DNA from 2 places in the Sphingomonas sp. ABOLE genome. Region 2 is predicted to be linked to the other one. Evidence: predicted binding sites of a transcription regulator. Region 2 holds the regulator's gene; the other holds the start of a gene.
What was found. Region 2 encodes LexA, which represses DNA repair genes until DNA is damaged. Its sites were predicted from a motif close to GTTCCNCNCTTGTTCT; they were not measured.

Region 1: the regulator LexA is predicted to act here: its motif matches at 2,627-2,642, upstream of recA (recombinase RecA).

Annotation. Positions count from the first base shown of each region.
Region 1 is NZ_QQWY01000028.1:18,166-23,044, reverse strand. It holds gene CA234_RS16415 (S9 family peptidase) at 1-1,716, shown strand, start outside; gene CA234_RS16410 (MOSC N-terminal beta barrel domain-containing protein) at 1,861-2,580, opposite strand; gene recA (recombinase RecA) at 2,719-3,789, shown strand; gene CA234_RS16400 (hypothetical protein) at 3,884-4,216, shown strand; gene CA234_RS16395 (catalase) at 4,261-4,879, shown strand, end outside.
Region 2 is NZ_QQWY01000034.1:14,948-19,826, reverse strand. It holds gene astD (succinylglutamate-semialdehyde dehydrogenase) at 1-447, shown strand, start outside; gene CA234_RS18135 (PilZ domain-containing protein) at 539-1,480, shown strand; gene CA234_RS18130 (molybdopterin molybdotransferase MoeA) at 1,522-2,703, shown strand; gene lexA (transcriptional repressor LexA) at 2,762-3,439, shown strand; gene CA234_RS18120 (hypothetical protein) at 3,666-4,583, shown strand; gene bla (subclass B3 metallo-beta-lactamase) at 4,759-4,879, opposite strand, start outside.

The sequences.
Region 1 (4,879 bases), on a different contig from region 2:
GTCTGGTCGGTTGCGATCACGGGCGGCACGCCCACCCAGCTGACCCATATCCAGGGCGGCTTCAGCGGCTTCAAGGTCTCGCCGGACGGCGCGAAGCTGCTCGTCTGGGCCGATCGCAAGCCGGGCGCGCCGACCGTCACCCCGGCGATGGAGAAGAAGGATCCCAATGCCGGCTCGGGACGCGTCTACCAGCAGTTGTTCGTGCGCCACTGGGACAGCTGGGCCGACGGCACCCGCTCGCAGCTGTTCGTGCTGCCCTTCGGCCCCCAGGGGGCGACCGGTGACGGCGTCGCGATCGAGGGCGGGCTGGTCGGCGACGCCCCCTCCAAGCCCTATGGCGGCGGCGAGGAAGTCGCTTGGAGCGCCGATGGGAAGACCATCTTTTTCGCGCTGCGCGAGGCGGGGCGGATCGAGTCGCTCTCGACCAATCTCGACATCTTCGCCGCGCCTGCGGATGGGTCGTCGGCGCCGGTGAACCTCACCAAGGGCAATGGCGGCATGGACAATCTGCCGACGCCGTCGCCCGACGGGAAGTGGCTCGCCTGGTTCGCCATGGCGCGCCCGGGCTATGAGGCCGATCGCCAGGTGCTGATGCTCCGCAACCTCGCCACCGGCGACGTGCGTGCGTTGACCGCCCATTGGGACCGCTCGGTCGCCTCGATCGCCTGGGGATCGGACTCCAAGACGATCTACGTCACCGCGCAGGACGTGCAGGAAGAGCCGGTCTTCGCCGTGTCGCTGGCGGGCAAGGTCGAGCGGCTGACCGAGAAGGGCAGCGTCTCCGCCGTGGTGCCGACCAAAGGCGGGCTCGTCTATGCGATGAACAGCCTCACCGCACCCGACGATTTCTACTGGCTCAAGGGCAAGAAGAGCACGCGGCTCACCGCGGTGAACGCCGAGAAGCTTGCCGGCATCGCGATGCCCGAGGTGACCCGCTACAGCTTCAACGGCGCCAATGGCGACACCGTCTGGGGCTATGTCGCCAAACCGGCGGGGCTGGCGACGGGCGCCAAGGCGCCGATCGCCTTCATCGTCCATGGCGGGCCGCAGGGCAGCATGGGCAATAGCTGGTCCTATCGTTGGAACCCGGCGGTGTTCGCCGGTGCCGGCTATGCGGTGGTCGCGGTCGATTTCCACGGCTCGACCGGCTACGGCCAGGCCTTCACCGATGCGATCCGCAACAATTGGGGCGGCGCGCCGCTCGAGGACCTCAAGAAGGGCCTGCGCGCCGCGACCGATCGCTTCAGTTTCCTCGACGGGGACAAGGCCTGCGCGCTCGGCGCCTCCTATGGCGGCTATATGATGAACTGGATCGAGGGCCAGTGGCCCGACCGCTTCAAGTGCATCGTCCAGCATGACGGCGTGTTCGACGCCCGCGCCATGGCGTACGAGACCGAGGAGCTGTGGTTCGACGAGTGGGAACATGGCGGCAAGGCCTATTTCGAGGACCCTGCGGCGTTCGAGCGCTGGAACCCGGTCAACCATGTCAGCGCGTGGAAGACCCCGCAGTTGGTGATCACCAGCGAGAAGGACTTCCGCATCCCCTATACCCAGGGGCTGGCCGCCTTCACCGCGCTCCAGCGCCGCGAGATCCCGTCCAAGCTGCTCGTCTTCCCGGACGAGAACCACTGGGTGCTCAAGCCCAAGAACTCGCTGCAATGGTATGGCGAGGTGCTCGGCTGGATGGACCAGTGGACCGGCAAGGCGGCGAAGTAACGGATGGGGGAGGGGGGCGCCGGCCGCCTCTCCCCGTTCGTCATTCCGGCGAAAGCCGGAATCCATTGGCGCCTCCGTTGCGGCCCTTGCCGAACTCGAGTGGCGTCTGGATCCCGGCTTCCGCCGGGATGACGGCCTGAAATTCTATCCAACTACCCGCACCGGGTCGCCGACGCGGATCAGTCCGGGTCGTGCCGGTGCCGAATACAGCCCGTAACAGGCTGAAAAGCGCTGGGCGACGGTGCGCAGGATCGTCGGGTCCTTGGCGCCGGTATCCGGGTCGATGGTGATCAGCACGCAGCGCTGGATCGGATCGGCGCATTGCACGATTGCGCCGTCCTCGCTCGGGTCCCCGAAGGCGAGGCGAAGGCCCTGCCATTGCTCGGGCAGCAGCTCGCTTTCGATCGTCACGTTGATGCGGAAGCGGCGCGGGTCGATCCGGCCGCCATGTGCGGCCTCCAGCGCGCGGTGGCCGGCGCTGGTCTGGAGCGAGACCGGCATGGAGTCGTAGACGCCGCGCGCCACCTGGATCAGCGACACCGGCTCGCGCGCCGCTTCCGCCAGGTGCGCATGCAGGCCAGCGTCATGGAGGGAGCGGCTGCCGCCGTCGGGCGTGTCGATTGCAATTGCGCTGGTCTTGGGAGCCGACGGATCGGCGAAGCGTGCCCGGTGGAGTACCATGCCCGGCACTTCGCGCGCGGTAAGCCACGGAAATCGCGTGCCATTTTGCGCGCGGACGAAGGCGTACTGACGGTCGCCCTCGATGCCCTGCCAGTCCAGCTCGGCGATCGGCAGCGCCTCGCCCGCCATGGACTTCACCGGAAAGCGGGCAAGGGCGGAAACATGGCCGACGATCAAGGTCACGGCACCGGAGCTAGCGCGCGTACCGCATGTGCGCAACCTTCGTGAAGTTCCCCTCTTGTTCTCACGGAACAAATGCGATACAAGCACTGCAACACGGTTGAACGCAGTGCGTAAACCCTCTAGCGACGGGGCTTCCCAATGGCAGCATCTCTCAAGGTGATCGACGGCAATATGGCCAATCCCACGGACAAGCAGAAGGCGCTCGACGCCGCCCTCGCGCAGATCGACCGCGCCTTCGGCAAGGGCTCGGCCATGCGGCTGGGCTCGAAGGAGACGATGCAGGTCGAGGCGATCTCCACGGGTTCGCTGGGGCTTGACATCGCGCTCGGCGTCGGCGGTCTGCCGCGCGGCCGCGTGATCGAAGTCTATGGTCCGGAAAGCTCGGGCAAGACGACGCTGGCGCTGCACGTGATCGCCGAGGCGCAGAAGAATGGCGGTGTGGCGGCGTTCGTCGACGCCGAGCACGCGCTCGACCCGGTTTATGCCAAGAAGCTGGGCGTCAATATCGACGAGCTGATCGTCTCGCAGCCCGATACCGGCGAGCAGGCGCTGGAAATCACCGACACTTTGGTCCGTTCGAACGCGATCGACGTGCTGGTGGTCGACTCGGTCGCCGCGCTGGTGCCGCGCGCCGAAATCGAGGGCGAGATGGGCGACAGCCATGTCGGCCTCCAGGCACGCCTCATGTCGCAGAGCCTGCGCAAGCTGACCGGCTCGATCAGCCGCTCGCGCTGCATGGTGATCTTCATCAACCAGCTGCGCATGAAGATCGGCGTGATGTACGGCAACCCGGAGACGACGACGGGCGGCAACGCGCTCAAGTTCTACGCCTCGGTCCGTCTCGACATCCGCCGCACCGGCCAGATCAAGGATCGCGACGAAATCATCGGCAACGCCACGCGCGTCAAGGTGGTGAAGAACAAGGTCGCGCCGCCGTTCAAGCAGGTCGAATTTGACATCATGTACGGCGAAGGCATCTCGAAGATCGGCGAGATCCTCGATCTCGGCGTCAAGGCGGGGCTGGTCGAGAAATCGGGCGCCTGGTTCAGCTATGACAGCATCCGCATCGGCCAGGGGCGCGAGAATTCGAAGAACTTCCTGCGCGAGAACCCCGAAGTCTGCAACCGGCTCGAAGCCGCGATCCGCGGCCGCACCGAGCAGGTCGCCGAGGGTCTGATGGCGGGTCCGGAGCCCGACGACGATATCTGATCGGGAGCCCTCGGCCGCGGTGGCGAGACCTGCGGGGACGTGCGATGCCGCGTCTTCTTCGGATCTCGCCGTCCGCCTTGCTGCTGCCCGGGCCTTGCTGCAATCGGCATGGCCCGCGGCGGTGGAGCGGGAAGCGGCGCGCGGGGCGGGGCGGACGTTCCTCTACGCCCCGCCAAATGGCGGCGCGGCGGTGCTGCGGCTGGTCGTCGATCCGCCCAACCTGCTGCTCCATTTCGCCGAAGGCGCGCGGTTGCCCGATCCGGCGGGGTTGCTGCAGGGCGGAGGACGGCGCGGGCGCTATGTCTGCCTGGGTGCAGTTGCCTCGGGCGACGAAGCGGCGCTGCGGGCGCTGATCGCCGTTGCGGCGGCTAGCGCCTCTGCCGCGTTCGAAATCGACATTGATCACAAACTTGGCGCAACTGCCTGACCCACGGCTCGTTGGAGCTTCGCACGCTTTGCGAGGACTTCCCCATGACCGATCATAATGTACGCAACGCTCCCGCCGGGGGCGAAACCCACCAGGTGACCGATGCCGATCACCCGGTGCTCACCACCAATCACGGCACGCCGATCAGCGACAACCAGAACCAGCTGAAGGCGGGCGCGCGCGGCCCCGTGCTGATCGAGGACGAAATCTTCCGCGAGAAGATGAACCACTTCGATCACGAGCGCATTCCCGAGCGCATCGTCCATGCCCGCGGTTCGGCGGCGCACGGCTATTTCGAAGTCACCGACAGCCTCGCCGACATAACCGTCGCCGACCTGTTCCAGAAGAAAGGCCAGCGCACCGAGGTGTTCGTCCGCTTCTCCACCGTCGCGGGTGGCGCGGGGTCGATCGATACCCCGCGCGACGTTCGCGGCTTCGCGGTCAAGTTCTACACCCGCGAAGGCAATTGGGATCTGGTCGGTAACAATATCCCGGTCTTCTTCATCCAGGACGCGATCAAGTTCCCGGACCTGATCCACGCCGCCAAGATGGAGGCAGATCGCGGCTATCCCCAGGCGGCGACCGCGCACGATACCTTCTGGGACTTTATCAGCCTGATGCCCGAATCGACGCACATGATCATGTGGGCGATGTCGGACCGCA
Region 2 (4,879 bases):
TCCACCATGGGCGGCCGCCCGCTGCGTCACATGGAGCGGCTGATCGAGAACCGCCCCTTCCTCACCCCCGGCGTGGTCGACATGACCGAGGCGCGGGAAAAGGTGGATGTCGAGCTGTTCGGCCCGATCCTCCAGGTGTTCCGCAAGACGAGCTTCGAGGAGGCGATCGCCGAGGCCAACGACACCCGCTACGGCCTCTCCGCCAGCCTGGTGAGCCAGGATCCGCGGCTCTACGACCAGTTCTGGGCGAACATCCGCGCCGGCATCGTCAACTGGAACAAGCCGACCAACGGCGCCTCCTCGGCCGCGCCGTTCGGCGGCGTGGGCTGGTCGGGCAACCATCGGCCCAGCGCCTATTATGCGGCGGACTATTGCGCCTATCCGGTCGTCTCCTCGGAATCCGAGCAGGCGCGCGCGGCGATGGGCGTGGGCCTGCGCGACGCCTGACGCCCCGCGTTAGGCTTTTCGCAACCCTGCCGCTTAACCGCGGTTTCAGTGCCGGGCGTGCAGGATGTCCCCCTTGGGACGGAACGACAGCATGGATTCGGGGCGAACGTCCGCGACGATCTTCAGCCTGACACACGACCTGCCCGCACCGCGCGCGCCCAGCGCCGCGGCGGCGGACGGGCTCGATGCAGGCCAACTCGCCTGGGGTGGCGAGCTGCTCGACTGCGGCATCCACTGGATCGGCCGGGCGGGCGCGCGGCTGCGCGTCGAGCGTGAACTGGCCGAGGCGATGCCGATCCGGCTGCACCTCGGGTCCGCCGAGCCGCTGATCGGCCGTACGCTCTGGTCCGACGGCAACGAGGCGGGGCTCGCTTTCGACGCACCGGTGGACGTGCTGGGGATGGTCGCGCGCAACCTCGCCCGCGCCGCCGCCGAGCGCCGCCGCCTGCCGCGCATCGAGCTGCGCCATACCGTCGGCGTGCACCGCGGCGGCGAGGTCGAGCAGCTGCGCACCCGCGACATCTCGCAAGGTGGGGTCGGCGTCGAGGCGCGCGGGCTCGGCGTTGACGAGGCGGTGCAGCTGACCTTCGACGGGCTGCGTCCGCTGGAAGGCACGGTGCGCTGGATCACGGGCGAGACCGCCGGCATCGTCTTTACCGAGGAGCTGGGCTGGCAGACCCTGTTCCCCTGGCTCCGCGGCATCCAGCAGGCGCCCGCCCCCCAGGCCGGCGGGAGCGATGCCGACGGGTTGCTGCAGGACAAGCTGGCGCTGCGCCTCGACCTGCCTGGGCGGGTGCGCGAGGGCGTCGGCTGGTGGAATTGCCGTATCCATGCGCTCACCGCCCAGCAGGTCGAGTTCGAGGCGCGCCAGGCCTTCGCGCCGGGCAGTTCGCTCTGGGTGGCACTCCCCGAGATCGGCGGCGGCCCGGCGCGGGTGGTGCGGGCGCGGCATGGCCGGACGCTCGCCGAATTCCGCATGCCGCTGCGCGACAGTGACCTGCGCCTGCTCACCGCGAGCCGCCGCACCGGCTGAAGCCGCTTGCATCGCCGCCGCCGCACCGCCAATCGGGCGGCATGGCACTTCTTCCCATCGCCGAGGCCCAGGCGCGGCTGCTCGCGCTTGCCGGCCCCACCCCCGTCGAGACGGTCCCGCTGGGGCAAGCCGTCGGCCGCTGGGCCGCCGAGCCGGTGGTCGCACGCCGCACCCAGCCGGAAACCGACCTTTCGGCGATGGACGGCTATGCGATCCGCTTCGCCGACCTGCCCGGACCTTGGGCCGTGATCGGCGAGAGCGCGGCGGGGTCTGGCTTCGCGGGCACGGTTGCGCCCGGAGAAGCGGTACGGATCTTCACCGGCGCGCCGATGCCCGCGGGCGCGGACACGGTGCTCGTCCAGGAAGAGGCCGCGCGCGACGGCGATCAGCTAAGCCTCGCTGGCGAAGGCCCGTCCTATCTGGGTCGCAACACGCGCCGCCGCGGGCTGGACTTTGCGCAAGGCGACGCGCTGATCGCAGCGGGCGAGCGGCTCACGCCAGCCCGGATCGCGCTGGCGGCGATCGGCGGCCATGCGGCACTGCCCGTCGGCCGCAAGGTCCGCGTCGCCATCGCCGCGACCGGCGACGAGCTGGTGGCACCGGGTATGCCGATCGGGCCCGCCCAGTTGCCCGAATCGAACCGCACGATGCTCGCCGCGCAGCTGGCCGATCTGCCGGTCGAGATCGTCGACCTCGGCATCCTGCCCGACGATCTGGGCGCCCTCACCCATGCCTTCGCCACTGTCGAGGCCGATCTGCTGATCACCAGCGGCGGCGCGTCGGTAGGCGATCACGACCTCGTCCGCCCCGCGCTGGAAGCCGCCGGCGCGACCATCGACTTCTGGCGCATCGCGCTCCGACCGGGCAAGCCGATGATGGCGGGCACGCGCGGCGACATGGTCGTGCTGGGCCTGCCGGGCAATCCGGTTTCGGTGTTCGTCACCGCGCTGCTCTTCGCCAAGCCCTTGATCGCGCACCGATCCGGTGCCGCCGATCCGTTCCCGCGCGGGCGCTCGGCGATCCTCGGCGAGCCGCTGCCGGCCAATGGCCCGCGCACCGACTATCTCCGCGCCGCGCTGATCGACGGCCGCGTCCATGCCTCGGCGATCCAGGACAGCTCGATGCTCCGCACGCTCGCCCGCAGCACCTGCCTGATCGTGCGCGAGCCGCATGCGCCAGCCGCAAATAGCTCCGACTCGGTGGAAATCCTCGACATCGCTTGACAGCGCCTCGGAACATTGCATAAACGTTCCCAGTCTGTTCTGGACCACGGAGGATTGGATGCTCACGCGCAAGCAGCACGAGCTGATCTGCTTCATTTCCGACCGTCTTGCCGAGACGGGCGTATCGCCCTCGTTCGAGGAAATGAAGGAGGCGCTCGATCTCAAGTCGAAATCGGGCGTGCACCGCCTGATCAGCGCGCTGGAGGAACGCGAGTTCATCCGCCGCCTGCCCAACCGCGCCCGCGCGCTGGAAGTGCTGCGCATGCCCGAGCGCGGCGAGCGCAAGCCTGTCGCCAAGGCGCCCAAGCCGGCGAGCGCGGCCGCCGCTCCCGCATCGCCCCCGACGCCGGCCAATGACGTGGTGGAGATCCCGCTGCACGGCCGCATCGCCGCGGGTACGCCGATCGAGGCGCTCGAAGGCTCGACCATGCTGCCGGTGCCCGCCGCGCTGCTCGGCGCGGGCGAGCATTATGCGCTCGAAGTCGCTGGCGATTCGATGGTGGAAGCCGGCATCCTCGACGGCGACTATGCGCTGATCCGCCGCACCGAGACCGCACGGGACGGCGAGATCGTCGTCGCGCTGATCGACGATGCCGAGGCGACGCTGAAATATTTCCGCAAGGAAGGCGCGATGGTCCGGCTCGATCCGGCCAATCGCGACTATACGCCCCAGCGCTATCGCCCGGATCAGGTGCGGGTGCAGGGCCGGTTGGCGGGATTGTTGCGCCGCTACTGATGAATGGGGCCGGGACGAGGCGATGCGAAGCACCAGCTACAGCTTCGCCTTACGCTTCGTCCATTCCTTGTCCGCCCGCCCCCGCACACCTCGGGCGCGCTGATCCGCGTGGTGTACTTTCAGGCATCGATATTACTACTTCTACGCATCGGACATTCATGCCACGGTCTGCACACAAGAAGTGATGGAGCGCGGGCCGATGCGTGGACCTCTTCTGGCGGTGGCGATGAGCCTGCTCTTCCCAGGCCTCGGGATGGCGCAGCAGAGCATATCCTCTTCTCAGGACGCGGCGCAGTCGCCGGCTACCACGGATACAACCGATCGCGCACAGGGGCGCAAGGCGCCTGCCGGCCCCACCGATCCCATCATCGTCACAGGACGCAAGCCTGCTTCCAAGAAGGACATCAGCGCGCTGGTGCATGCGATCACGCCGCCCAGTCCCAACGATGCACCGCTGCCCCGCTTCCAAAGCGCCGTCTGCTTCGGTAGCGTCGGGCTCGAGCGCTCCGTCCTCGAGATGATCGGCTACCGCCTGGCGGCAGATGCCGAGCAGGCCGGGCTAAAGCTCGCGGGCGATGGATGCACGCCCAACATCCTCGTCGTCTTCACCGACGGCGTAGCCACGGGGATCGACACGCTCGTGCGGCGCAAATGGTGGCTCTTCGGGGATCGTACGCCGTCGGAAATCCGCACCATCGTCGGCGAGCGCGGTCCCGTGCGCGCATGGAGCAACAGCGAAGTCCTCAGCCGCGATGGCGAGCATATCAACCAGGGCGGCTTTTTGAACGTCCCGATTGCCTCCAGGCTGGTCTCGCCCACGCGCAAGGACATGCTAGCGTCGATCGTGCTGGTCGAGCGCTCGGCCGTGATCGGCAAGACCAGCAACCAGATCGCCGATTATCTGGCGATGCGCACCCTGGGCGGCGCCCGCCCCCGCGCCACCGGACCGACGGAGACGATCCTGTCCCTGTTCGACGGGAATACCAATCGCGTGCCGAGCGAACTCACCGCCTTCGACCGCGGCTATCTGCGCGGCCTCTATGCCGGACAGGCCAATGCCTTTGCCTGGAGCACGCGCGGATTGATCGTCGAGCGCGTCCTCAAGGAGCAACAGGCAGATCCCCCGCCGTTTGCCGAACACTGACTGCACGCTCGGTGCGGTCCTCGCGTCTGGACGCGTCGGCCGTGCGAAGGATGGGGCCGTTCAGCGAACGTTCGTGGGCCATCCCTTGCGCGCGTGCGGGCTTTGGATGGCGCCCGCGCGCCCGAGGGCCCACCTTGATTGACCGGGGCCCGGCGCGCCGTTCAAGCTGCACGCCTTACTTGGGCGTTTGGGCCCTGAGCTCCGCCTCGAACGCCTTCTGCGCCGCATCCACCCGACGCCCCAGTTCGCCCGGATCGACGAACGCCTCGGGATCGCCCGCCGCCTGCTTGGCGCGT